Regions from separate parts of the Micromonospora sp. NPDC005220 genome, predicted to be linked through region 3. Evidence: riboswitches for the same ligand, from Rfam matches in the RefSeq annotation. Region 3 holds a riboswitch; each other region holds the start of a gene.
The links. A riboswitch is a leader RNA that binds a small molecule or an ion and turns the genes downstream of it on or off. The one in region 3 is predicted to bind cyclic di-AMP.
Positions count from the first base shown of each region.

Region 1: linked by a shared signal. The riboswitch ahead of ABZU52_RS23875 (hypothetical protein) and the one ahead of ABZU52_RS09680 (C39 family peptidase) in region 3 are both predicted to bind cyclic di-AMP.
Region 2: linked by a shared signal. The riboswitch ahead of ABZU52_RS07440 (NlpC/P60 family protein) and the one ahead of ABZU52_RS09680 (C39 family peptidase) in region 3 are both predicted to bind cyclic di-AMP.

Region 1 is NZ_JBEXHP010000080.1:1,124-6,648, reverse strand. It holds gene ABZU52_RS23885 (AAA family ATPase) at 1-1,312, shown strand, start outside; gene ABZU52_RS23880 (cation diffusion facilitator family transporter) at 1,420-2,337, shown strand; cyclic di-AMP (ydaO/yuaA leader) riboswitch at 2,455-2,586, shown strand; gene ABZU52_RS23875 (hypothetical protein) at 2,643-3,656, shown strand; gene ABZU52_RS23870 (hypothetical protein) at 3,799-4,284, shown strand; gene ABZU52_RS23865 (SRPBCC family protein) at 4,290-4,754, opposite strand; gene ABZU52_RS23860 (hypothetical protein) at 4,843-4,983, shown strand; gene ABZU52_RS23855 (STAS domain-containing protein) at 5,002-5,364, opposite strand.
Region 2 is NZ_JBEXHP010000011.1:389-5,913, reverse strand. It holds gene ABZU52_RS07450 (NlpC/P60 family protein) at 51-1,064, shown strand; gene ABZU52_RS07445 (peptidoglycan recognition family protein) at 1,120-3,102, opposite strand; cyclic di-AMP (ydaO/yuaA leader) riboswitch at 3,338-3,473, shown strand; gene ABZU52_RS07440 (NlpC/P60 family protein) at 3,487-4,527, shown strand; gene dcd (dCTP deaminase) at 4,595-5,173, opposite strand; gene ABZU52_RS07430 (pyridoxamine 5'-phosphate oxidase family protein) at 5,273-5,525, shown strand, end outside.
Region 3 is NZ_JBEXHP010000015.1:2,117-14,375, reverse strand. It holds gene ABZU52_RS09735 (hypothetical protein) at 1-1,202, shown strand, start outside; gene ABZU52_RS09730 (GNAT family N-acetyltransferase) at 1,305-1,841, opposite strand; gene ABZU52_RS09725 (acyl carrier protein) at 1,915-2,166, shown strand; gene ABZU52_RS09720 (AMP-binding protein) at 2,163-3,425, shown strand; gene ABZU52_RS09715 (SDR family NAD(P)-dependent oxidoreductase) at 3,418-4,173, shown strand; gene ABZU52_RS09710 (hypothetical protein) at 4,235-4,684, shown strand; gene pseI (pseudaminic acid synthase) at 4,875-5,927, opposite strand; gene ABZU52_RS09700 (glycosyltransferase) at 6,056-7,219, opposite strand; gene ABZU52_RS09695 (acyltransferase) at 7,519-8,772, shown strand; gene ABZU52_RS09690 (hypothetical protein) at 8,865-9,284, shown strand; gene ABZU52_RS09685 (hypothetical protein) at 9,417-10,187, shown strand; cyclic di-AMP (ydaO/yuaA leader) riboswitch at 10,472-10,613, shown strand; gene ABZU52_RS09680 (C39 family peptidase) at 10,847-11,689, shown strand; gene ABZU52_RS09675 (alpha/beta fold hydrolase) at 11,826-12,259, shown strand, end outside.

The sequences.
Region 1 (5,525 bases), on a different contig from region 3:
GACGCCCGCGACCCGCCCCGACCCGCCCGAGGTGGCGGCGGTGAAGGGTTCGCTGCGGATGCGCCGAGTGCTGGAGCGGGCGGTGCGCGACGCGGTGCCGGGCGGCCCGGGTGAGCTGCGGCTGCTCTACCGGGGCACGCTGCTGCGGCTGGACCGGGCCGCGCTGGACCGGATCCGGGACCGGGCGCTGCACCGCGGCGCGCGACGCAACGAGGTGCGCCGGGCGGGTTTCGACGGGGTGTTCGCCGCGCTCTGGGCGCAGGCCCGTGAGTTGAGCAGCGGTCGGCTGCCGGAGCAGCCGGCCTTCGAGGCGGAGATCGCCGAGCGGCCGGAGTTCCGGGAGTTTCTCAAGGAGTGGTGGCCTCGGCTGCACCCCCGGCACGTGCTCGGCTGGCTGGCGCAGCCGGACCGGCTGCGCCGCTACGCCGGGGGAATCCTCTCCTCGGCGGAGATCCGGCTGCTCAACGCCGCGTACCGGAACCTGGACTCGGCCGGGCTGACCATCGCCGACGTGGCGCTGCTGGACGAGTTGGACGCGCTGCTCGGTAAGCCCGCGCAGCCGGCCCGCGCGCGACGCGATCCGTTCCAGCTCGCCGGTGGCGTCCGCGAGTTGAGCACCCTCGGCGAACGGCAGCGGGCCGCCCGCGCGGCGGCCCGGGAGCGCCCGGAGGACTACCGGGACTACGCGCACGTGGTGGTGGACGAGGCGCAGGACGTCTCGCCGATGCAGTGGCGGATGATCGGTCGACGCGGCCGGCTGGCCTCCTGGACCGTGGTGGGCGACCCCGCGCAGACCGCGTGGACCGGCGATCCGGAGGAGCTGACCCGAGCCCGCGACCAGGCGCTGGGCCGGCGCAAGCGACACGACTTCACGCTCACCACCAACTACCGCAACTCGGCGGAGATCTTCGCGGTGGCGGCGGCGGAGATCCGTCGGCTCTACCCGGACCTGCCGCTGCCGACAGCCGTCCGCTCCACCGGGGTCGAGCCGGTCGAGCTGGTGGTGCCGGCGACGGGGTTGGAGGCCGCGACCGTGCAGGCCGCCGCCGGCCTGCTGGCCGAGGTGGAGGGCACGGTCGGCGTGATCACGCCGGTCCCCCGCCGGGACGAGGTCGCCGGTTGGCTCGGCGCGCTCGCCGCGCCGAGGTTGCAGGTGGTGACCAGCCTGGAGGCCAAGGGCATGGAGTACGACGGGGTGGTGCTGGTCGCCCCGAGCGAGATCCGGGCGGATCCGGGTGCCGGGGTACGCACCCTGTACGTGGCGCTCTCCCGGGCCACCCAGCGGCTCACCACGATCGACCCGACGGGCTGACGGGCGCGGACCGCCCCCGGTAGGGAGACGCAGCCCATACACTTGCACACATAGCGATGTGAGCATACATTTGACCGGGTCCCGACCAGCGGCGGAAGGTGGTTCTCGTGGGCGCAGGTCATGACCACCACCACGGGTCCGTCGCCAATGCCGCACAGCAGCACAAAGGTCGCCTCTGGGCGGCATTCGGGCTGCTCGCCACCCTGATGGTGGTGGAGGCGGTGGTCGCCCTGCACACCAACTCGCTCGCCCTGCTCTCCGACGCCGGGCACATGTTCACCGACGTGCTCGGCATCGGGATGGCGCTCGCCGCGATCACGGCGACCCGGCGGGCCACCGGCGACCCGCAGCGCACCTTCGGGCTCTACCGACTCGAGGTGCTCGCCGCGCTGGCCAACGCCGTCCTGCTCTCCGGCGTCGCGATCTACGTGGTGATCGAGGCGATCCGCCGTTTCGGCGACCCGCACCAGGTCATCGCCGGCCCGATGCTCGCGGTGGCCGTGCTCGGTCTGCTCGCGAACATCATCGCCTTCGCCCTGCTCCGCGCCGGGGCCCGGGAGAGCATCAACCTCCAGGGCGCCTACCTGGAGGTGCTCGGCGACCTGCTCGGCTCGGTCGGCGTCATCGGCGCGGCGCTGCTCATCACCGTCACCGACTGGTGGTGGGCGGACCCTCTGGTCGCGGTCGCCATCGGCGTGTTCATCCTGCCGCGTACCTGGCGGTTGGCCCGAGCCGCCATCCGCATCCTGGTGCAGGCCGCCCCGGAGCACCTCCAGGTGACCGCCGTGCACGACCGGCTGGCCGCCGTTCCCGGCGTCGTCGAGGTGCACGACCTGCACGTCTGGACGCTCACCTCGGGCATGGAGGTGGCCTCCGCGCACCTGACCATGGCACCCGGCGCGGAGGTCGGCGCGGTGCTCACCGCGGCGCGTACCGCCCTGCACGACGACTTCCGCATCGAGCACGCCACGTTGCAGATCGAGCCCGGGGCCGCCCCCGGAGCGTGCGGCTCCATCGAATGGTGACGGCACCGTCATTTACCGTGCCGACGCCCGCACCGTCCGTCACATCGGCTGCAGCCGCCCCACTGGCACCGGTAGGCTCGGTCCCGGCCTCCACCAGGCGGCGCCTCCCGGCGCCGGTGGTGGTCGCCGCCTAATCGCCCAACTGGGCGAACCGGGGAACCATGTTCCTGGGGTGTATCCGCGTCAGCGGTAGGGATCTTCCGTCCCGAACCCGTCAGCTAACCCGGTCGGCGGCTGACGGAAGGACATGCGCAGTGGCACCAGCACGACCGCCCGCCGCCAGACTGGCGGCCCTGATCGTCGCGATGTTCGCCCTCGGCGTCGCGCTTCCGGCCGGCACCGCCTCGGCCGCTCCCCCGACCGGCCTGCGGGCCGCCGCACCCGACTCCGACGAGGAGGGCGGCACCCCGACGTTGCGCGCCCAACTCGAGGCGGCCAGCAAGGGCTACCTGGACGCGAAACGCGCCCTGGACACCTCCGTACAACGGCAGCAGCAGCTCGCCACCCAGCTGAAGACCATCGAGGGCGAGATCGACCAGCGCAACGGCAAGGTCGGCGCGATCGCCGAGGTGGCGTACCGCACCGGGCGGCTCGGCGCGATGTCGGCGTTGCTCAACAGCAACACCCCGGAAGGCTTCATGGACCGGGCGGCCGCACTGGACGCGGTGGCCGCCAACGAGGACCGGGTGCTGCGCGACCTGCTGAACAGCAAGGACAAGGCCAACCGCACCCGGGTCGCGCTGGACGGCGAGATCATCGAGCAGCGCAAGCAGGTCGCGGTGATGGCCAAGCGCAAGGAGCAGGCCGAGCGGGCCCTGAGCGTGGCCACCACGGCCAAGCCGCAGACCACCGCCGACACCGGCTCCAACCGGGGCACCTCCACCGCCAACGCGACGGCCGCGCCGCGCAACTCCGACGGCTCCTGGCCTTCCGAGTCGTGCAGCGTGAACGACCCCACGCCGGCCAACGGCTGCATCACCCCGCGCACCCTGCACGCGCTCAACCAGGCCAAGGCGGCGGGCTTCACCCGGTACGTCTCGTGCCACCGCCCCAGCGGCTCCGGTGAACACCCGAAGGGCCGGGCCTGCGACTTCGCGGCGCAGAAGGGCGGCTTCGGCGGGAACGCCACCGGCGGCGACAAGACCTACGGCAACAACCTGGCCGCGTACTTCATCCGCAACGCGGACCGACTCGCCGTGCTCTATGTGATCTGGTACAGGCAGATCTGGCTGCCCAGCAGCGGGTGGAAGTCGTACAGCGGGGCGCAGGGCACCCCGTCCACCGACCACACCAACCACGTACACCTGTCGGTCTACTGACCCACACGTGGTGATGCCTGTGAGTCATCGTGATGACTCACAGGCATCACGTGCGTCCGGGGCCGGGCTACGTCGTCGGGCGTACCCCTGATGTCGTCGCTCGTCGGACGACCCGGCCGGAGCCGGCGGGCAGCATCGCGGTATGCCTCGGATCCGACCCGCCACCCGCAAAGCGCTGCTCACTCTGCACCTGGTCACCTCGCTGGGCTGGCTCGGCGCCGACCTGGTGCTGCTCACCCTCGGCATCGCCGTGCAGCGGGGCGCCGACCCGGGGGTGGTCTATCCGGTCATGACCCTGGTCGGCACGGTGCTGTTCGCGCCGCTGAGCGTCCTGGTCTGGCTGATCGGAGTCGCCAGTTCGCTGCTCACCCCCTGGGGTCTGCTGCGCTACCGCTGGGTGCTGGTCAAGCTCGTGCTCACCACGGTGATGGTCGGGCTGGTGCTGTTCCTGCTCACCCCGAACCTGCGCCACGCCGGAGCGGTCGGCGCCGCCCTGCCCGCCCGGGATCGCGCCGACCTGGTCATCGCGCCGGCGGTGTCGACCAGCCTGATGATCATCGCGACGGTGCTCTCCACCTACAAGCCGTGGGGCCGACGGGCTCGGCCACGGGGGCCGGCAGCGGCGTGAGGCGGTCAGGGGGGCGGTGGGTTGTTGCTGCGGTCGAGGGCCGCGCCCAGCCGGGTGGCGAGGGCCAGGTGGGCGGCTCGGGCCTGGCGAAACGCGTAGCGGAACAGCGGCGTCGGCGCGGTCAGCGTGATCTCCACGTCGATGCGGACCAGGCCATCCGGCTCGGCGCCCAGACGGGTGTGGTTGCGCACCGTGGTGGCCGGCCACTGGCGGGCCACCATGACGATCTCGTCGGCCTCGCTGATCAGCACGTCCGCCTGGTAGGTGGTTCGGAAGCGCAGCGGCCCGGCCGCCAACCGGTCGTTGATCGTGTAGCTGGCCTGGGCGCCGGGCCGGGGCGGCACCCGGCGGACCCGGACGATCAGCGGATGCAGCTCACCCTGCCGGGTCAGGTCGCTGAGCAGCGCGGCCGCCTCGGCGGGTGAGCACCGGGCCTGAACGGTGTAGCTGAAGGTATCGCTGCTGAGCACACCGTCTCCTGCCGTCGTTGGTCGCCCGATCGTCCCGTACCGATGTCTGGCTGGCAACGCCCGACGGACGCCCGGGCAGCTGCGCGGGGTGCGGCGAGAGCCGGGGCAGGCCGCACAGCCCGGCACGGACGTGGCGCTGCTGGCAGCGGGGTACGCGTCGGTGACGGCCATCCGGGCGGTCACCGACGCGACCGACATCGACCTGGACGGCCTGGACGAGCAGCTCTGACGAGGACGTCCGGCGCGCTCAGGCGCCGGGCAGCACCTCGGGAGTGGCCGCGCCGGCGAAGTAGGGCTCCGGGGCACCGAAGAGGCCGAGCAGGCCGGTCACCCAGAGCTGTCGGTGCACGAACCGGCTCGGCTCGGTGACCACCAGCTTGACGTCGCTGACCTCGGCCGTCTGGAAGCCGGCCACCATGGCGCTGATGCCGACCGAGTCGATGAAGGTGACCAACCTCATGTTCAGCTCGATGCGCAGCGGGCGGCCCTTGGCCAGCACCTCCGCGATCGCTTCGCGCACCTCGTACGCGGTGTCGACGTCGATCTCGCCCCGTGGGGCGATCTCCACGACACCACCGGACAGAACCGACTTCACGATCGACAGGCTCACGCGAGCACCTCCACCCGCCCGTCCCCCGGGCGCCTCATCAGTACGCGGGCCGCGACCGAGAGTATTCCTCCGACGGCCTCGGTCGCCACCCCTCGGGATGAGCAATTCACGGATCCGGGCCCACAAAGCCACCCATATCCGCACTTTTCAGTATCTGATTA
Region 2 (5,525 bases), on a different contig from region 3:
TCGGCCCTTCCCTCACGCGAGGCGCCCGGCGGTCGGTTGCAAAGGAGTCGGTGCCGGTGGCAACCATGCCCCCTCATCGTCACGACCTGAATGCGTCTGCTCGCTCTGCTGGCCTGCGCCGCGCCGCCCACCGGGTCCTGGTCCTGGTCGCCGCCGCGGCGGTCGGCGCCGGTCTGTTGACCGCGCCGGCACATGCCGCGCCCACGGTCGACGAGATCGAGGCGCAGATCGACAAGAAGTGGGAGCAGTTGGAGCCCACCATCGAGCAGTACAACAAGGTTCGGGCGCAGCTGAAGGTCAACCGGCAGAAGTCGGCGGACCTGCAGAAGAAGATCGAGCCGCTGGCGCTGCAGAGCGAGATGGCGTTCAACCGGGTCGGTGATCTCGCCTCCCGCTACTACATCTCGGGCCCGTCGCACGACATCGGCGCGCTGCTGGTCAGCGCCAAGCCGGACACGCTCACCGAGCAGCTCACCATCCTCGACCGGCTCGCCTCGCAGGAGCGCAAGGAGGTCGAGGGTGTGCTGGCCGTGCGGGCCAAGTACGACGGCGAGAAGCAGAAGCTGGACGCGCTGATCGTCACCCAGACCAAGCAGCAGAACGAGCTGGCGGCCAAGAAGAAGCAGATCGACACCGAGATCAAGCAGCTCGAGGCGTCGATGCCCAAGACCACTGTGGTGACCGCGGCCTGCCCGACCATCAACGGAGTGGTCAGCGCGGCGGCCCGCACCGCGATCCGGACCGCGTGCGGCAAGGTCGGCAAGCCGTACGTCTGGGGCGCCACCGGCCCGAACTCGTTCGACTGCTCGGGGCTGACCCAGTACGCCTACAAGGCGGCCGGGATCTACCTCACCCACCACACCGGTGACCAGTGGAACGAGGGCAAGGCCGTCTCGCGCGCCGACGCCCGCCCCGGTGACCTGGTCTTCTTCTTCTCCGGCCTGAGTCATGTCGGGTTGTATCTGGGCAACAACCAGATGGTGCACGCGCCACGCGCCGGCAAACCGGTGCAGGTGTCCAGCATCACCACCATGCCCATCGCCGGGTTCCGCAGACCCGGCTGATCCACCTCGCGCGACACGACGGCCCCCGGTCACCGACCGGGGGCCGTCGTGGTTCTCAGCGAGGCGCGTCCACCGGGGACGGCAACAGCTGCACGTCGGCGAGGTCGACGTACATGATCCGGTGGCCGAACTGGATCTGCGCGTAGCGGTTTTTGCCGCGAATCACCGTCCAGTCACCGGGCGAGGAACCGTCGAACGTGCTGGCCCGGTAGTACTCGCCGGCCAGCACCGCGCCGACGGCGTACCGCTGCCCGGCGGCCAGGGTGTACTGCAACGGCGAGATCGCCTGGTAGGGCACCCCGTCCGGGTACGCCGACTGCTCCGGGTACGCCCGTCCGTAGACCGGGATGGTGGCCCGGCCGGGCTTCGGTGTGGCCACGACCCCGACGGTCCAGCTGGCGGTCGGCGCGGACGCCGGGTTGTGGAACCAGGCCCGCTGCCCGAGATACCAGATCGCCGTCCAGTCGCCCTGCCGCCCGGCCAGCGCGTATGTCTGCCCGGCGGATGCCCGGGCCCCGTGGTCCGACACGGCCATCGTGTTCGGGGTGCCGTCCGGGCGCAGCGCGATGTCGTTGACCAGCGGCGCGTCCGCGGCCGGTGCGCTCCGCAGCACCACCGCCGAGGAGCCGCGCGGCGCGCACGGCACGCCCACGGTGACGCAGTCGGTGAACGCCGGCCGGTTGGTGGCATAGGCCGGGTCGATCCGGACCAGCCCGGTGGCCGGGGTGCCGGTGTCCAGTCGGGGTGCGTGCAGCAGGTCGAAGTAGTGCGACCAGTCCCAGTACGGGCCCGGATCCCAGTGCATCCCCCGCACGGTCGAGGCTACGGTGCCGGGCACGTTGTCGTGGCCGATGATGTGCTGGCGGTCCAGTGGGATGCCCAGCCGCAGCGCCAGGTGCCGGACCAGCTTCGCCGAGGTCCGGTACATCGCCTCGGTGTACCAGGTGCCCTGCGCCGCGAAGCCCTCGTGCTCCAGCCCGATCGACTTCGCGTTGACGTACCAGTTGCCGGCGTGCCAGCCGACGTCAGTGGTCTTCACGTGCTGGGCGATGTGCCCGTCGACCGAACGCAGCGAGTAGTGCCAGCTCACGTAGGTCGGGTCCTGGACGAGTTGCAGGGTGGTCGCCCAACTCGCCTCGGTGTCGTGGATGACGATGTACTCGATCTTCTGCCGGGCGGGCCGGTCGGAGAGGTCGTGGTTGCCGTAGTCGCCGTCGCCGAACGCCTCGTAGGGGGCCGGGATCCACTCGCAGGAGATGGTGCGCGGGCACTCGACCCCGTCCGGGCGGGCCAGCCGGCGCAGGCCCAGCCGGTCCAACCAGGAACGCTCGGGCCGTACCGCACGGGCCGGCAGGGTTATCCGCTGACCGTCGTCGGTCATCCGGGACTGGTCCGCGCCGATGGTGGTGAAGACCTCCTCGGCGAAGGCCGCAGCGGCGTCGGCGCTGTCCGCGCCGGAGTAGCGGGCCACCGCGCCGTACCAGGCGGCCGGGTCGGTGTCCGCGCCCACCGGCGCGCCCAGATCCCGTTGGTACGCGCTCAGCAGCGCGGCCCCACCCCGGATGTTGAGGCCCGCGTCGGTGCGTAGCGCCTCGGGGGTGGCGCCGGTCAGCGTGGCGGCGGCGTCCACGGTCTGCAACGCGGCGGTGGGCGGGGCGGGGGCCTCGACCGGCCGGGGCGCGGGCAGCCGGGCGGGACGGGAGTCGTCGCCGCGTGGGTCCTCGACACCGGCGTCGTGGTGACCGCGCCCGGGTAGGGCGGCCACGTGCCGCGCGTCGGTCAGGTGCATCGGGCCGTAGCCGCCACTGGTGCTCGGTGTGCCGGCGTTGGTGTCCCAGCGCGACTCCAGGTAGGAGACGCCGAGCAGCACGACGGTCGGTACGCCGTACTCGGTGGCCGCGGCGGCGTACTGCTGCTGGCGGTCGGTGGTTGGCGCGGCGGCGGCCGGGCCGACGGAGAGTGGCGCCGTGGTCGCGGCGGCGACCACGGTGGCGGCGAGCAGGGCGCGCCAGCCGGCCGACAGGGTTGGATGGTGCATCGAACCCCCTAGATTCTCGCGGAGTGCGGTCAGGTCACCATCGCGCCGCCCGGGAGGTCAGGTCAATACCTTTCCATCTATCGAAGTCAGTGGAAAGAATTCTTCACACACTGTCGGTGACCTCGTCCAACCCGTACGGAGTGTCACGGCCGTTCGGGTTGCGGATCGGTAACAAGCGTCTCTACTCTGGTCATTTGTCGGCCCGACAGCAGCTCCGCCCAGCCCGGGCGGTAACGGACCGACACCGCCGAGTCGTTTCCGAGCGAACCGGGGACCCAGGTCCCTCGGGGTGAATCCGCAGCCACTGCGGTAGGGCGCCGACTTCCCGCCCGAACCCGTCAGCTAACCCGGTAGGCGGTCAGGAAGAAGGAGTACGGAACCCCGGTGGCACTCCATGCCCCGCGGCCGTCGTCCGACCGGTCGGCATCAGCCGGCCCGTCGTCGATCGTGCCGCGCCCACGCTGGTACCGCTTCACCACCGCACTCGCCGCGCTGGCCGGCGTCGCCGTCGTCCTGACCGGCAGTGCCACGGCGGCCCACGCCGACCCGTCGGTCACCGAGATCGAGCGCCAGATCGACGCCGACTGGAACAAGCTCGAACCGATCATCGAACGGCACAACGCCACCCGCACCGACCTCGCCGCGAAGCGCAAGCAGGCCGACGCGCTGGCCGCCCGCATCACCCCGCTGGAGCGCCAGGTCGACGCTGCGATGGACAAGGTCAGCGCGCTGGCCGTCCGCGCCTACATGGGTGAGAACGTCTCGACCGTCAACGCGGTGCTCGGCAGCCGATCGCCCAGCGAGGTGGTCGGCCAGCTGGAAATGCTCGACCGCTTCGCGCACAACCAGCAGAAGGACGTACGCCAGGTGGCCGACCTGCGCGACCAGTTGGCCGCGCAGAAGGCGCCGCTGGACGAGATGGTGGCCCAGCTGAGCCGCACCGAAGCCCAGTTGGCGGCGAAGAAGAAGCAGATCAACGAAGAGATCGACCGCCTGCAGAAGCTGCGCCTCAAGGTGTACGGCAGCGGTGGCGGTGGCCCGCTGCGCCCGGCGCCCTGCCCGGGTAGCTACCCCGGCGGCGCCGCGGGCACCGCTGTCAAGTTCGCCTGCGCGCAGATCGGCAAGCCCTACGTCTGGGGCGCCGAGGGTCCGAACTCGTACGACTGCTCCGGCCTCATGCTGGCCGCCTGGGCGAAGGCCGGCGTGTCGCTGCCGCACAACGCCGCCGCGCAGAGCCGCGTCACGAAGAACGTCAGCAGGGGCGACCTGCGCCCCGGCGACCTGGTCTTCTACTACAGCGACATCCACCACGTCGGCATGTACGTCGGTGGCGGCTGGGTGGTGCACGCCTCGCAGGCCGGTCAACCGGTCAAGATGAAAAAGGTCGACGACGGCCCGATCCACAGCTACGGCCGCCCGGGCTGACCCCGGGTGACGACAGGGCCCGCCGCGATCCGTCGCGGCGGGCCCTCGTCGTTCTCTGCGTCGTGCCTCAGCGGGTGGGCCAGGTGCGCCAGTGCTGCCAGGCGCGGCTCGGGGTCGGCCCCCGCTGGCCCTGGTAGCGCGAGCCGTAGACCACCGAGCCGTACGGGTGCTCGGCCGGCGAGGAGAGCCGGAAGATGCAGAGCTGCCCGATCTTCATGCCCGGCCACAGGGTGATCGGCAGGTTCGCCACGTTTGAGAGTTCCAGCGTCACGTGACCGGAGAAGCCCGGGTCGATGAAACCGGCGGTGGAGTGCGTGAGCAGCCCGAGCCGCCCCAGCGAACTCTTGCCCTCCAGGCGGCCGGCGAGTTGGTCACCCAGCGAGATGACCTCCAGCGTCGAGGCGAGCACGAACTCCCCCGGGTGCAGCACGAACGGCTCGCCATCGGGGACCTCGACCACCGAGGTCAGGTCGTCCTGCTGCATGGCGGGATCGATGTGGGTGTAGAGGTGGTTGTTGAAGACCCGGAACAGCCGGTCGAGTCGGACGTCGATGCTGGACGGTTGGACCAGGGTGGGCTCGAACGGCTCCAGGCCCAGCGTGCCGGCCTTGATCTCGGAGACCAGGTCGCGGTCGGAGAGCAGCATCGGACCACCATAGCCGCGTTGCCCAAAGTGGCCGGATTTGGTGCCGGTGACCAGCGCGTCGAGGTCGCTGCTCGTACATTTGTTCGATAGAATGCCCACATGGCTTCCTGGTCCGAATTCGCCGCCGACGAGCCCCGACTCGCCGACGGGATCCGCGTTCTCCTCCAGCAGTACGGGCCGGGCTTCGGCTATCTGGCCACGGTCCGTGCCGACGGCGGGCCCCGCGTCCATCCGGTCTCCCCGGTCATCACCGCCGAGGGGCTGTTCTGCTTCATCATCGACTCGCCCAAGCGCCGCGACCTGGAACGTGACGGCCGCTACGCGCTGCACTCGTTCCCGGCGGAAGAGAGCG
Region 3 (12,259 bases):
GGATCGCCCGACCCGGCCCGCTCGCCGCCGCCACCGTCGGCCTGCTGGTCGGCGGGTTCCATCTGCTGCACTCCCGGGGCCTGGTGATCGTGGCCGTGCACGCCGGGCTGGTCCTGCTGCTCGTCGTCCGCCGCCGGATCAGCCCGCCCGCGGTGCTCGCGGCGCTGCTGCCGGTGCTCGCCATGGCGCTCGTCAACGAGGCCACCATCCGCCACCTCGGCGGCAAGGTCTACCTGCTCGGTAGCACCCCCAGCGGCAGCACGGTAGCGGCGCTCGCCTCCGCGCAGGACGTGGCCCGGGTGAGCGCGGCGGTCACCACCCAGCTCTGGTACCTCGTGGTGATCACGTTCGGGATGGCCGGGGTGGCCTGGGCCGGCGCCGTGCGCGAGCTGTGGCGGCCACGGCACGGCGACGCGGCCCGCTGGACGATGGGCGTGGCGCTGGTGGTGACCGTCGGAGTGGCCGGCGGCGCGTCGGTGATCCTGTCCGGCATCACCGGCAAGCCGCTGGACGCGATCTACGGCCGCTACGTGCAGATGCTGGCGCCGTTCTGGCTGTTGGTCGGGCTGGGGGTGCTGTTCACCGCCGGCCGCCGGGTGGTGCTGCGCCGGGCGGCCGTCGCGGTGGCCCTGCTGGTCGCCGGCGGCGCGGTCATCGCCGTCCGGCTCGCCTACGTGGCCAGTCAGGGCCACGAGCTGCGCTACGGCGGTTTCAGCGCGCCGGAGTTGATGGTGTTGACCGGGGGGTGGCGGGAACTGCGGCCGGTGACCGGGACGTTGGTCGGCATCGCCGGCTGCGTACTGCTCGTCGCCGCGGTCCGGGTGCCCCGCCTGCGGCTGCCGGTCCTCGGTGCCCTCGTGGTGGTCAACCTCGTCACCATGCAGGTCATCGAGCAACGGATCGTGCGGCCGTTCGTCGCGAGCGCCACACCGACGCCCCGGGTGGCCGACGTCGGCGTACGCCCCGGCGAGCGGGTGTGGGCCTCGACCGGCGTGCACTACGTCCTCCGGTTCAACCTCAGCCACCAGGTGACCTGGACCGACGTCCGGTGGTTCGGCGACCAGCAGCCGCCGGCCGCGGCGCAGGTCGTGTTCGCCCGCTGGGCGCCCGGGCAGGCCGACGACTGGGACGGCACGGCGTACGGCTTCGTCCGGCTCGGTGGCAACCCGGAGCAGCACTGGGCGGCCTGGCGGCGCGCCTGACCCGGCACGTCCCGGCGGACACCGCTATTCGTGAACGGCGGATGTCCACCGGGAGCACGGTCGGTTAATGGTTCCGGTCCATTACGGAAAAGTGTCTGACAATCAGCGCTGACGACGGTCCGCCCGAGCCAGGGAAATCGGGATGACGGTGATTTCCCGGCCGTCGGACAGCTCCTGTCGCGGGGTGCCCTCGACGAATCGGAAACGTCGGTTCATCTGCCGTACGACGGTATTGTGGCCGAGCACCTCCCCGTCCAGGCGATCCAGGTGCAGCCCGTCGAAGGCGTACTCGACGGCCTCCCGCATGACACCCAGCCAGGCCGGCAGTGTCTCGCCCCGACCGGCCAGCCCGTCGGCGTCCAGATAGAAGCCCCACGCGCCGCTGCGAGGGCCGTCCAGCCGCAGGTCGAAGAAGGTGACCACACCGCAGGGGTGGTCGTCGTGGACGTACACCAGCACCCGCCGGGACGGGTCGTCGCGGACCGCCGACCACCACCGGGCGTGCTCCTCGGCGGTGATCTCGTGACTGGTCTTGCTGACCTGCCGATTGGTTTCCTGATTACGCCAGGACAACATCAGATGAACGTCGTCCGCCGTCGCTTCGCGCAGCACCTGCGTCTCGCTTTCCTCGCCGTTCACGTCGGGTCTCGGCACCTTACCCGGGCCTACCGGGAAACCAGATATCCATTCGTTGGGTTGTAGACTGCGGCGCATGAACGAATTGAGTCGCGCGCAGATCCGCGACCTCATGGCTCAGGTGCTGAAGAACCAGGACAGGGAGCTGCCCGCGGACGACGCGGCCCCGTTGCGGGAGATCGGCTTTCGGTCGCTCGACTTCTCCGAGCTGGCCCTGCGGGTGGAGGACGAGACGGGGGAGGAGCTCAACTTCGACGCCCCCGGGCTGCGTCGCATCGCCACCGTCGGGGACGTCCTCGACTTCCTCGTCGAGCTGCAACACCAGTGACCGTCGCGACGTCACGCCACCTCGCGCACCCGGAACCGGCCGGTGTGGACAACCGGCTCGTCGTCGGTGGCGCCGCGCTGACCTGGCGTTCGCTGCCGACGCCCACACTGCCCGACTCGGCGGCGGTGCTCGCCCACTCCGCCGTACACGCGCTCGCCGCGGCGCGGCAGCACGCCGTGCACGGCACCGAGCTGCTGCTCAGCACCGCGAGTCGGGTCGACACGGCGATGCGGACCGAGCTGCTGGAGGCCGGGTTCACCGTCAGCGTCCTCGACGGCGACGGCGTGCACCGCAGTGCCCCGGCCCGGCCACGAGCCGCCGAGCCCGGCCGGCTGTGGCTGCTGACCTCCGGCTCGACCGGGCGACCGAAGCGGGTCGGGCACACCCTCGACACGCTGACCACCGTACGGGCCGACCAACCCGACCGGACCTGGCTCTGCCCGTACGCCCCGGGCACGTACGCCTGGTGGCAGGTGGTCACCCTGTCGCTGACCCAGCCCGGTCAGCACCTGGTGGTGGTCGAGCCCGACGAGTTGGACGACTGGCCCACGGTCGCGGCAGCCCACGGGGTCGACGCGGCGTCGGGCACCCCGACCTTCTGGCGACGCACCCTCTACCGTGACGCCGACGCCCTCTCTCGGGTGCCGCTGCGCCAGCTCACCCTCGGCGGCGAGCCGGTGGACCAGGCGATCCTGGACCAGCTGCGGGAGGTCTTCCCGACCGCCCGGATCTCCTGGATCTACGCGTCCTCCGAGGTGGGGGCGTCCATTGTGGTGCACGACGGCCGGGCCGGGTTCCCGGTCGACTGGCTGGACCGGCGAACTCCGGGCCGGCCGACGCTGTCCGTCCGCGATGACGAGTTGGTGGTCACCTCCCCGTACCACGGCGCCGGTCTCGCCGGCCCGATCCGTACCGGCGACCGGGTGCAGGTGCTCGACGGCCGGGTGCTGATCACCGGCCGACTGGACTCCGACGAGATCAACGTCGGCGGCAGCAAGGTCTCCGCCGGCATGGTCCGCAACGTGCTGGCCGGTCACCCGGCGGTGGCCTGGGCCCGGGTGACCGGCCGCCGCGCTCCGGTGCTCGGACGGATGGTAGTCGCCGAAGTGGTCCTCGCCCCCGCCCCCGACACCGGTGTGCCGGACGAGGCCGCGCTGGTCCGCTGGTGCGCCGACCGGCTTCCCGAGCACGCGGTGCCGCGCCGCATCCGCGTGCTGACCGACATTCCTGTCAAGGAGACCCTGAAGAGCGATGTCTGAGCCCGCCGACACCCAGCTCGTTCCGCCCAGTTCCGTGGTCCTCGTCTCCGGCGGTTCCCGTGGCCTGGGCCTGGCCATCGTCACCGACCTGCTCGACGCGGGCGTACGGGTGGCCGCGTTCGCCCGCACCATCACCCCGGAGCTGGAGAAGCTCGCCGCCGAGCACCCCGACCGGGTCCATGTCGGCTCGGTGGACGTCACCGACCTGCCCGCCGCGCAGAGCTTCGTCCGTGCGGTGGAGCAACGCCTCGGCCCGATCGACGGCATCGTCAACAACGCCGCCATGGGGCAGGACTCCCTGCACGCGCACACCGCCACCGACGACATCGCCCGGATCATCGAGACCAACCTGACGGCCCCGCTCCAACTGACCCGGCTGGTGATCCGCCGGATGCTGGCCAAGGGGCTGCGCGGGCGGATCGTCAACATCACCTCGATCTGCGGGCAGCGCGGTTTCCCCGGCCTCGTCGCGTACTCGGCCACCAAGGGCGGGATGGACGCCGCCACCCGCTCGCTGGCCCGGGAGTTGGGCGGCCGGATGCTGGTCAACTCGGTCGCGCCCGGCTTCTTCGCCTCGGAGATGTCCGCCGTGCTCGGTCCGACGCAGCTCGACCAGATCGTGCGCCGCACCCCGACCGGTCACCTGACCGAGCCGGAGGAGGTCACCCCGGTGGTGCGGATGCTGTTGCGTGAGCACACGAACATCAACGGCCAGGTCATCGTGGTGGACGGTGCCGCCGCCATCTGACCTGCGGCCGGGTCTCCTCCCGGCGGAACCGGCGTGGCCGGTAGACGGTGCCCGGGCGGCTGTGTCGCCGGGGGCGGGCGCCGCCGCCGTACCCCGTCCGGTGCCGGCGTTGCTGGCCGCCGCCGAGCGGCACCTGCGCATCGGGTCACCGGCCGACCTGGCCGATGCGGTCACCCGCAGCCACCTCGACGACGGACGGTGCGTCGGCTGGTACGGCCCACCGGCACCCGGCTGGCGGGTGGCCATCGACGCGGAACGCGCGAACGCTCCGGTGCCCCCGGCGCTGGCCCGCCGGTTCGGCGTGCGGGACTTCTGGGCCCGGTGGACCCGCGCCGAGTGCTGCTGCAAGCTGGCCGACGTGCCCGTGGCGGTCTGGTGGCGCCGCCACGGCCTGAGCAATCCGGCCGACGGATCGGCGGTCTGGCGGACCCTCGCGGTGGCCGACCTGGTGGTCACCGTCGGCTTCGCCCCCGACGCCCGTGGCGCCGCAGTCGGCGACTGTTCCCTGTAGAGCCGCCCCAGCCCCTCCGCGCCCCGCGCCCTCCGCGCCCCGCGCCCTCCGCGCCCCGCACCGGTCGATCATGGAGTTGTGGTGCCTAACAAAGCAGACACTGGGGGTCTAAACGCCCACCACAAGTGCATGATCGACAAGGGTGGGCCGGGGCGCGGGCAGAAGTTGCCCCGCGGACCCCGGCTGCCGGTTAGATCTGGTTCCAGGTCAGGGGGGTGCCGCGGGGGACGTCGGTGGCGAAGGTGCGGCCCAGCACCCGGTCGATCTCCACCGGGGCCAGCCCGCCGGCCGGCCGGATCGAGCGGACGTTCCGCGCGGTCACCGGGTCGCCGGCCCGGACGTCCTCGACCACAAAGAGCGAGCGGCGGAACCGCAGCCCCTCCTTCTCGGCCGGGGTGGGGCCGATCGCGGTGCCGCCCAGAGCCGCGTATGCCCGGCCGGACTCGGCGACCAGGGCGGTCAGCTCCGCCGGGTTCAGCGAGAAGTCCGAGTCCACGCCGCCGTCGGCCCGGTCCAGCGTCACGTGCTTCTCGATGAAGCAGGCGCCGAGCGCCACCGAGGCGACCGCCACTCCGATGCCGGGCGTGTGGTCGGAGAGCCCGACCGGCACGTCGAACGCACCGGCCAGCACCGGCAGCCGGCGCAGGTTGCTGTCGGCCGGCGGCGCCGGGTAGGACGCGGTGCAGGCCAGCAGGACGATGCCCGCCGCGCCGCCGTCGCGGGCGGTGCGCACCGCGGCGTCGATCTCGGCGACCGTCGCCATTCCGGTGGAGATCACCATCGGCTTGCCGGTGCTGGCCACCAGCCGGATCAGCGGCAGGTCGACCAGCTCCGACGAGGCGATCTTGTACGCGGGCGCGTCCAGCGACTCCAGCAGCTCCACGGCGGTCGCGTCGAACGGCGACGAGAAGACGGTCAGGCCCCGCTCGCGGGCCCGCTCGAAGATCGGGGCGTGCCACTCGTACGGGGTGTGCGCGCGCTCGTAGAGGCGGTACAGGTTTTCCCCGCCCCACAGCTCGTGCCCGCTGGAGATCCGGAACGCCGGGGTGTCGACGTCGATGGTGATCGTGTCCGGCCGGTACGTCTGGAGCTTGAGCGCGTGCGCTCCGCTCTCGGCCACCGCGTCGACGATGGCCAGCGCCCGGAACAGATCGCCGTTGTGGTTGCCGGACATCTCGGCGACCACGAACGGTCGTTCCCCGGCACCGACCGCGTGCGGTCCGATCTTGATTGTCGCCGTCATTCCGACCTCTGCTCAGGTACGCCCGCACAGGCGTGCGGTGGTGCTGTCGTCATCCACCCGGCGGGCGGACGACCTGGAAAACGAGGGCGCCGGGAGCCGCCCCGGCTCTCGGCGTGCGGTGCGGCCGATCACGGCAGCCGGCCAGCGGCCAGCGCGTCACGCCGCTCCGGCGCGAGTCCACCGTCGCGGGTCGGCGCGGCGCCCGCCCCTCGCCCCGGGTCCTCGTCGGCGGGGAGCGACCCGCTGTCGGCGTCACCCACCGGGCCGGGCCGACGCAGGCGACCAGCCACCCGGTGGGCCTGGCGCAGCGCCGAGTACGCCAACCAGTCGCCCCGGCTGACGAGGCGGTGCTTGAGCCCGGTCACGCCCGGCGGGAGCGGGTAGCCGCCGGTGGGCAGGTACCGACGGTAGTGCGCGGCGGCCCGGTGGAAGAAGTCGCGTCGCAGGTGTGGGTGCAGTCGGCCGTCGTTGCCCACCACCACCAGATAGTGGTTGATCATCAGCTCGAACAGTTCGGCCCGCAGCCGCTCGTCCGGGTGCTTCCGGGCGACCCAGTCCATCAGCCGCTCGTACTGGGCGAAGGCGTCGAAGTGCCGGCCGCTGCGGGTGGAGGTGATAGCGCCCTGGCGGCCCTGGCGGTACAGGTAGCAGACCCGGTCCAGCACGGAGATCTTCTCGGCCCCGATCAGCAGGGGGTGGCTGAACGGGATGTCCTCGTACCAGCCGGGGAAGAACCGCAGCTCCAGCTCGTCCATGAAGCCCCGGCGGACCACCTTGTTCCAGGCGGTGTGCTGCACCCGCAGCAGCTGCGGCCGGTCGGCCAGCCGGGTGACGCCGGGAATCCCGCGCAGCAGCGGGCTGCTCGCGTCGACCTCCCGCCGGCCGTCCTCGCGCACCCGCAGGTGGTCGAGCATCAGCACGTCGGGCTGGTGCTGGCGCAGCCGGTCCAGCACCGCCGCGATCGTGCCCGGCGGCAACCAGTCGTCACTGTCGACGAACCAGACGTACCGGCCGGCGGCCACGTCGAGCCCGGCGTTGCGGGCCAGCCCCAGACCCACGTTGCTGTCCAGGTGCACGACGCGGACGCCGTCGCGGCCGACCGCGTACGCGCGCAGCATGTCGCCGCAGCCGTCCGGGGAGGCGTCGTCGACGGCGATCAGCTCGACCGCGTCCGACTCGCCCGCCGGGATGTCGGCCCGGATCGACTCGAGGCACTGGTACAGGTACGCCTCGACGCCGTACACGGGCACGACGATGCTCAGCAGCGGTGCGTGCGTCGGCTCATTGACCACGTCCGCCACCTTCGACGACCCGGGTGGCCGGCCCCGGAACCTGACGTTGCCGCCGATGGTGGAATCTCTGAACTCCCGCCCAGCGGAAGGTAAACGCCGGCCGGCTGGCGATTCCCCGGCCGGGGCACCGCGGGCTGGTGGGGCGGGTGGGACGCGTCCGGTTCACCCAGGAGTGACCCGGTAGGGTGCCTCGGTGCGGCCCTGCCGGGCCGTCGTGGGCGTCGCCGTCGCGCCGTCCGACGCCGCGCCGAGGAGGAGACGACCGTGCTGGTGACCCTGCCGAGCGTCGGGATCCCGGCATGACGGCGAGCGCCGCCGCGGTGCCGGCCGTCCGCCCCGCGTCCGCCCCGCCCCGGCTGCCCTCGCTGACCGGGCTGCGCTGGATCGCCGCCCTGCTGGTCTTCGGCTTCCACGCCGGCACCATGCGGATCATCGCCGAGCCGGACTACAAGGCCGTGGTCGACGCGCTGTTCACCCTCGGCCTCTCCGGGGTGCAGTTCTTCTTCATCCTCAGCGGTTTCGTGCTGGTCTGGTCGGCCCGCGCGGGCGACTCCCGGCGTACCTTCTGGCGGCGACGAATCGCCAAGATCTACCCGAACCACCTGGTGCTGTGGGCGGCGACGCTGGTGGTGGCCTGGTGGTTCGCCGACCCGGTGCTGCCGGCGGCCGCGCTGGAGAACCTGTTGCTGCTCCAGGCATGGGACCCGCGGCCGGGCTGGTTCTACAGCATCAACACCGTCAGCTGGTCGCTCTCCTGCGAGTTCTTCTTCTACCTCTGTCTACCGCTGGCGCTGCCGCTGCTGCGCCGGGCCCGGCCGAAGCTGCTCTGGGCGCTGATCGTCGTACTGCCGCTGCTGATCCTCGCGCTCTGGCCGGCGCAGGAGTTGGTGCCGGAGGTGAGTCGCTGGTGGTTCACCCAGATCTTCCCGCCGGTGCGGTCGCTGGAGTTCTGGTTGGGTGCGGTGGCGGCCGAGTTGATGCGCCGAGGGCTCTGGCGCGGTCCCGGTCTGACCGTGGCCAGCGGGATCTTCCTGGTCACCTGGGTGGCGGCCGCGCAGTGGATCCGGGCCGAGCTGTGGACCACGCTGCTCGCCGTCGCGTACCTGTTGGTGATCACCGCCGCCGCGGACGCGGACGTGCGGGGTCGCCGTTCGCCGTGGCGGTCCCGCCCGTTGATCTGGCTCGGTGAGGTGTCGTTCGCCTTCTACCTGGTGCACGTGCTGGTGATGACGAGCGTGCTGCGCTGGAGCGGAGCCTGGGGGACCGGCTTCGCGGGCTGGCGTGGCCCGGCCGTGGTGCTCGGCTTCCTGGTGGCGAACCTGATCCTCGCGGGGCTGCTGCACCGCTTCGTCGAGACCCCGATGATGCGCCGGCTCGCGCCGCGCCGTCCGGCCCGGCCGGCGCCCGTTCCCCGGCAACGCGCGGCTGGCCCGCGGGCCGTCGGCGACGACGAGGCGGGACAGCCTACGAGCGGCGCCCGAGGCAAGGCCGGCGGGACTGCGGACGAGGTCGGTCAGGCCGACGGCAGATCAACGTACGTCGACTCGCGCTGACATCGTCCACGCTGGTCAGCGGGGTCGGCGCGGCGTGATTCGACACGCCCGTGATCGGTGCGCCCGGGCCGGCGCGACGGTAGCGTGGGGACGTGCTTCCGGTCGCGTTCACCTGTCCGCTGTGGTGGGTGGCGCGCTGGGCGACGCGGGTGCTGACCAGCCTCGCCGTCGTCGCGGCCCTGGCGCTCGGCGCAGGGCCGGCCACGGCCGCCGTGCCGACCAGCCCGGTGCCAACGTCGAGCGCGGTGCCGGCCTCCGTCGCTGTCGGGCCGCTGCCGGCATCCTGCCGGCACGCCGAAGCGCAGGCTGTGGCGTGCTCGGCCCCGGCGATACCGCCGGAGGCCGCCGACGATTCGGTTCCGACCTGGTCGGTCGACGCGCCGGTGACGCTCCCCGGCGATCAGGGCACCATCGCCGACGTCGTTCTGCCGGTCCGCGCGGCCGAGTCCGACCGGTTGCCCCGCGTCGACCGTGCGAGCGGTCGGGCCTCCCGGGCCCCACCCCGGCGCTGAGCCACCGGGACGCCGTCCCGTCGCCGCGCCCTGTCGACCCACCCACGTCCTCACCCGCCGACCCGTGGCCCGCCGTGGCCCGCCGGTCGGCGCGGCTCCCCATCGCACTGCTCTCTCCCCGAGGTGCCGACCATGGAGACCGTTGTCTTCTACCAGTTCGTGACCGAGGTGCCGCGGGCCGCCGCCATCTGGTCGACGCTGTTCCTGTTGACCCTGGGCCTGCTCACCGTGCTGGCCGCCCGCCCCGAACGGGCCCGGCCCACCGACGATCCGCCACCGGCCGCGCCCACCGCTCGGGAGTCGGCCGCCGCCGAGGCCGCCGACAGGCGCCGCTACGCCGAGGAGGTCGCCGTCGCCGCCGCCGGCGCGGCGACGACAGCCAAGCGGCGACGCGCCGCCTGGCTGACCGCCCAGGAGCAGTTGGAGCGGGCCTGGGCCGGGTACGACGAGGCGGACACCGCCGCGCGTCGCTTCGCGGGCGCCGGGGCGTTGCCGACCCCGCACACCCCGCACACCCCGGCCGAGTACGCCGCCCGGGAACGCTATCTGCACCGGGCGGCGATGGCGGCGTACTGGCGGGGCGACCTGACCATGGCGCAGCTCGGCGACGTGTTCGGGCATCGGCGCGGCTGGGATCCCCGGCGCCACCCGGTCGAGCAGGAGGTGCTGATCAGCCGGGTGATCCGGGATGCGCGGCTGGCCGACTACCAGGTGGCCGTCGCCCGTGAGCGGGCCGCCTGGCGGGACGCGGAGTTGGCCGCCGAGTCGGCTCGTACCCTCGACGAGGAGGCGTACGCGGCGGCGGCCCGGCTGCGCCCGACCCCGGTGCCCGCGCGCCGGGCGATGGCCGGGGCGTTGCGTCCCGCCGTGGTGGCGCTGTGGCGCCCGGCCCGGGCGGGTTGAGCCCGATCTGTTATGTGAGCCCGGTCACGCGTTTGCGGAATCGGACGTCCGACGCGATCAGCCTCATTGTTCCCGCGATTGTGGTCGCGTCTTTTGTCGCCTGTCCGGTTGTCGCCCGCAGGCGTCGGCGTAACCGGTTGTCCCATCGAGTCACATCATCGGCAATACGCGCAGAAATTGTCGCGCCGATTAGGGTTTACGCAGGTGAACCTGGCTTGGCAGGGCGCGGAGCCGCCAGTACTGTCGTCCTGTCCGATGCGGTAACCGATCGCAAGAGGCGACGCCGCATCGACCCGCTTAATCGTGATCAACGAACCGGGGACCCATCAGTAAGTCCGGGGTGAATCCGCGAGCCACGGCCCGCGGTAGGGCGATCTTCCCGCCCGAATCCGTCAGCTAACCCGGTAGGCGGTGTCGGAAGGAGTCAACTCCTCGTGCAGCACCTTTCCACCCCTCGGTTGTTCCCTCGCCTCCACGGCGCGGCGATGCACCCGCTCATTCGTCCAGTGACGGTGAGCTGACCCCCCGGGTCATCGCCTTTCCCGCCCGGCCCCGCCGGGCGTTCCCCTGAGCGGTTCACCATCCGCGGACCACAGTCCGCGTGCTGGCGCCTGCCCGGATACCGGTCCGGCCCCGGTGTGCCGCTCTCCCCCCGATCCGTGGAGGACCCCGTGAAGCACACCCTGAAGCGTCAGCTCCGCCGCCTCGCCACCGAGCGCCCGTACCAGATCGTTGCCGCGTCCGCCGCAGCCCTCGCGATCGCCACCACCACCGGCGCCCTGCTCACCACGGCCGACGACGCCCCGGCCGGCCAGCGCACCGCGACCACTGTCGCCGAGATGCGCAGCGACGTCGCCCGCAGCGAGGTTCGGGACGCGTCCCCCTCGGCCAGCGCCGCGCCGACCACCGCCGCCCCAGCCAGCAGCGCCGCGTCCCCCGCCGCCAAGGCCAGCAGCAACCCGGACCTGACCCGTAAGCCGACGCCGCCGAAGCCGCCCGCGACGAAGGTGCTCGACTACGACTACGAGGCGCAGAACACCTACTACAACTGCGGCCCGGCGGCCACCCGCAACGCGCTCAGCGCCGCCGGCATCGACCGCACCCAGGAGGAGCTCGGCGCCGAACTGGGCACCACCGAGATGGGCACCAACTCGGCCGAGGACACCACCCGGGTGCTCAACGCCGAGGTGAAGGGCTCCCCGTACCAGACCCGGATGTTCCCCGGTGCGCCCAGCCCGGCACAGATGGACCGCCTCCAGGCCGACGTCGTGAAGGCCATCACCGACGGCCGGGGCGTGGTGGCAAACGTCGTCGGGGACGCCACCGACACCGACGGCGGTTGGCACTCCTACGGCGGCGGTCACTACATCGCCGTCGTGGGCTACAAGGACAACGGTCGCACCGTGCGGATCGCCGACTCGGCGAACCCGGCCGACCCGTCGTACTGGATCACCACGATCGACCTGGCCAACTGGATCACCAGCCGGGGCTACTCCGCCTGACCCGGGCACCCTGACCGCCGCGGGCGCCGTCCCCCACAAGGGGCCGGCGCCCGCGGCGTCTCTGTACGCGGCGGCCGGGCTGCGCCGGTCATCGACGACTCTCGTACCCGGCCGTGAACCGTGGGAGACTGCGGCCGTGGTGGAGAAATCGGGTGGACACGCTGGTCGAAGGCCGGTTCTGCTGCTGTTGCACGGCATGGGGGCGACCGGGGACGTGTGGTTGCCCTGGGCGCCGTACCTCGAACAGCACTGGCCCGGGCGCTGGCTGGCACCGGACCTCGCCGGTCACGGCTGGGCGCCGCCCCTTCCGTCGTACTCTTTCGCGGGTTTCGCCCAGCGGCTCACCCAGGCCCTCGGTCCCGACGACCGGCTGGTCGTGCTCGGGCACTCGCTGGGTGGGGTCGTCGGCCTGGCACTGGCCGCCCGCGACGCCGGGATGCCGGTGGACGCGGTGGTCGGGCTGGGGATCAAGGCACAGTGGACAGCCGCGGAGCTGAGCCGTGCCGCCGAGGTCGCCGCCCGCCCGGTGAGCTGGTTCGCCAGCCGCACCGAGGCGGCTCGCCGCTACCT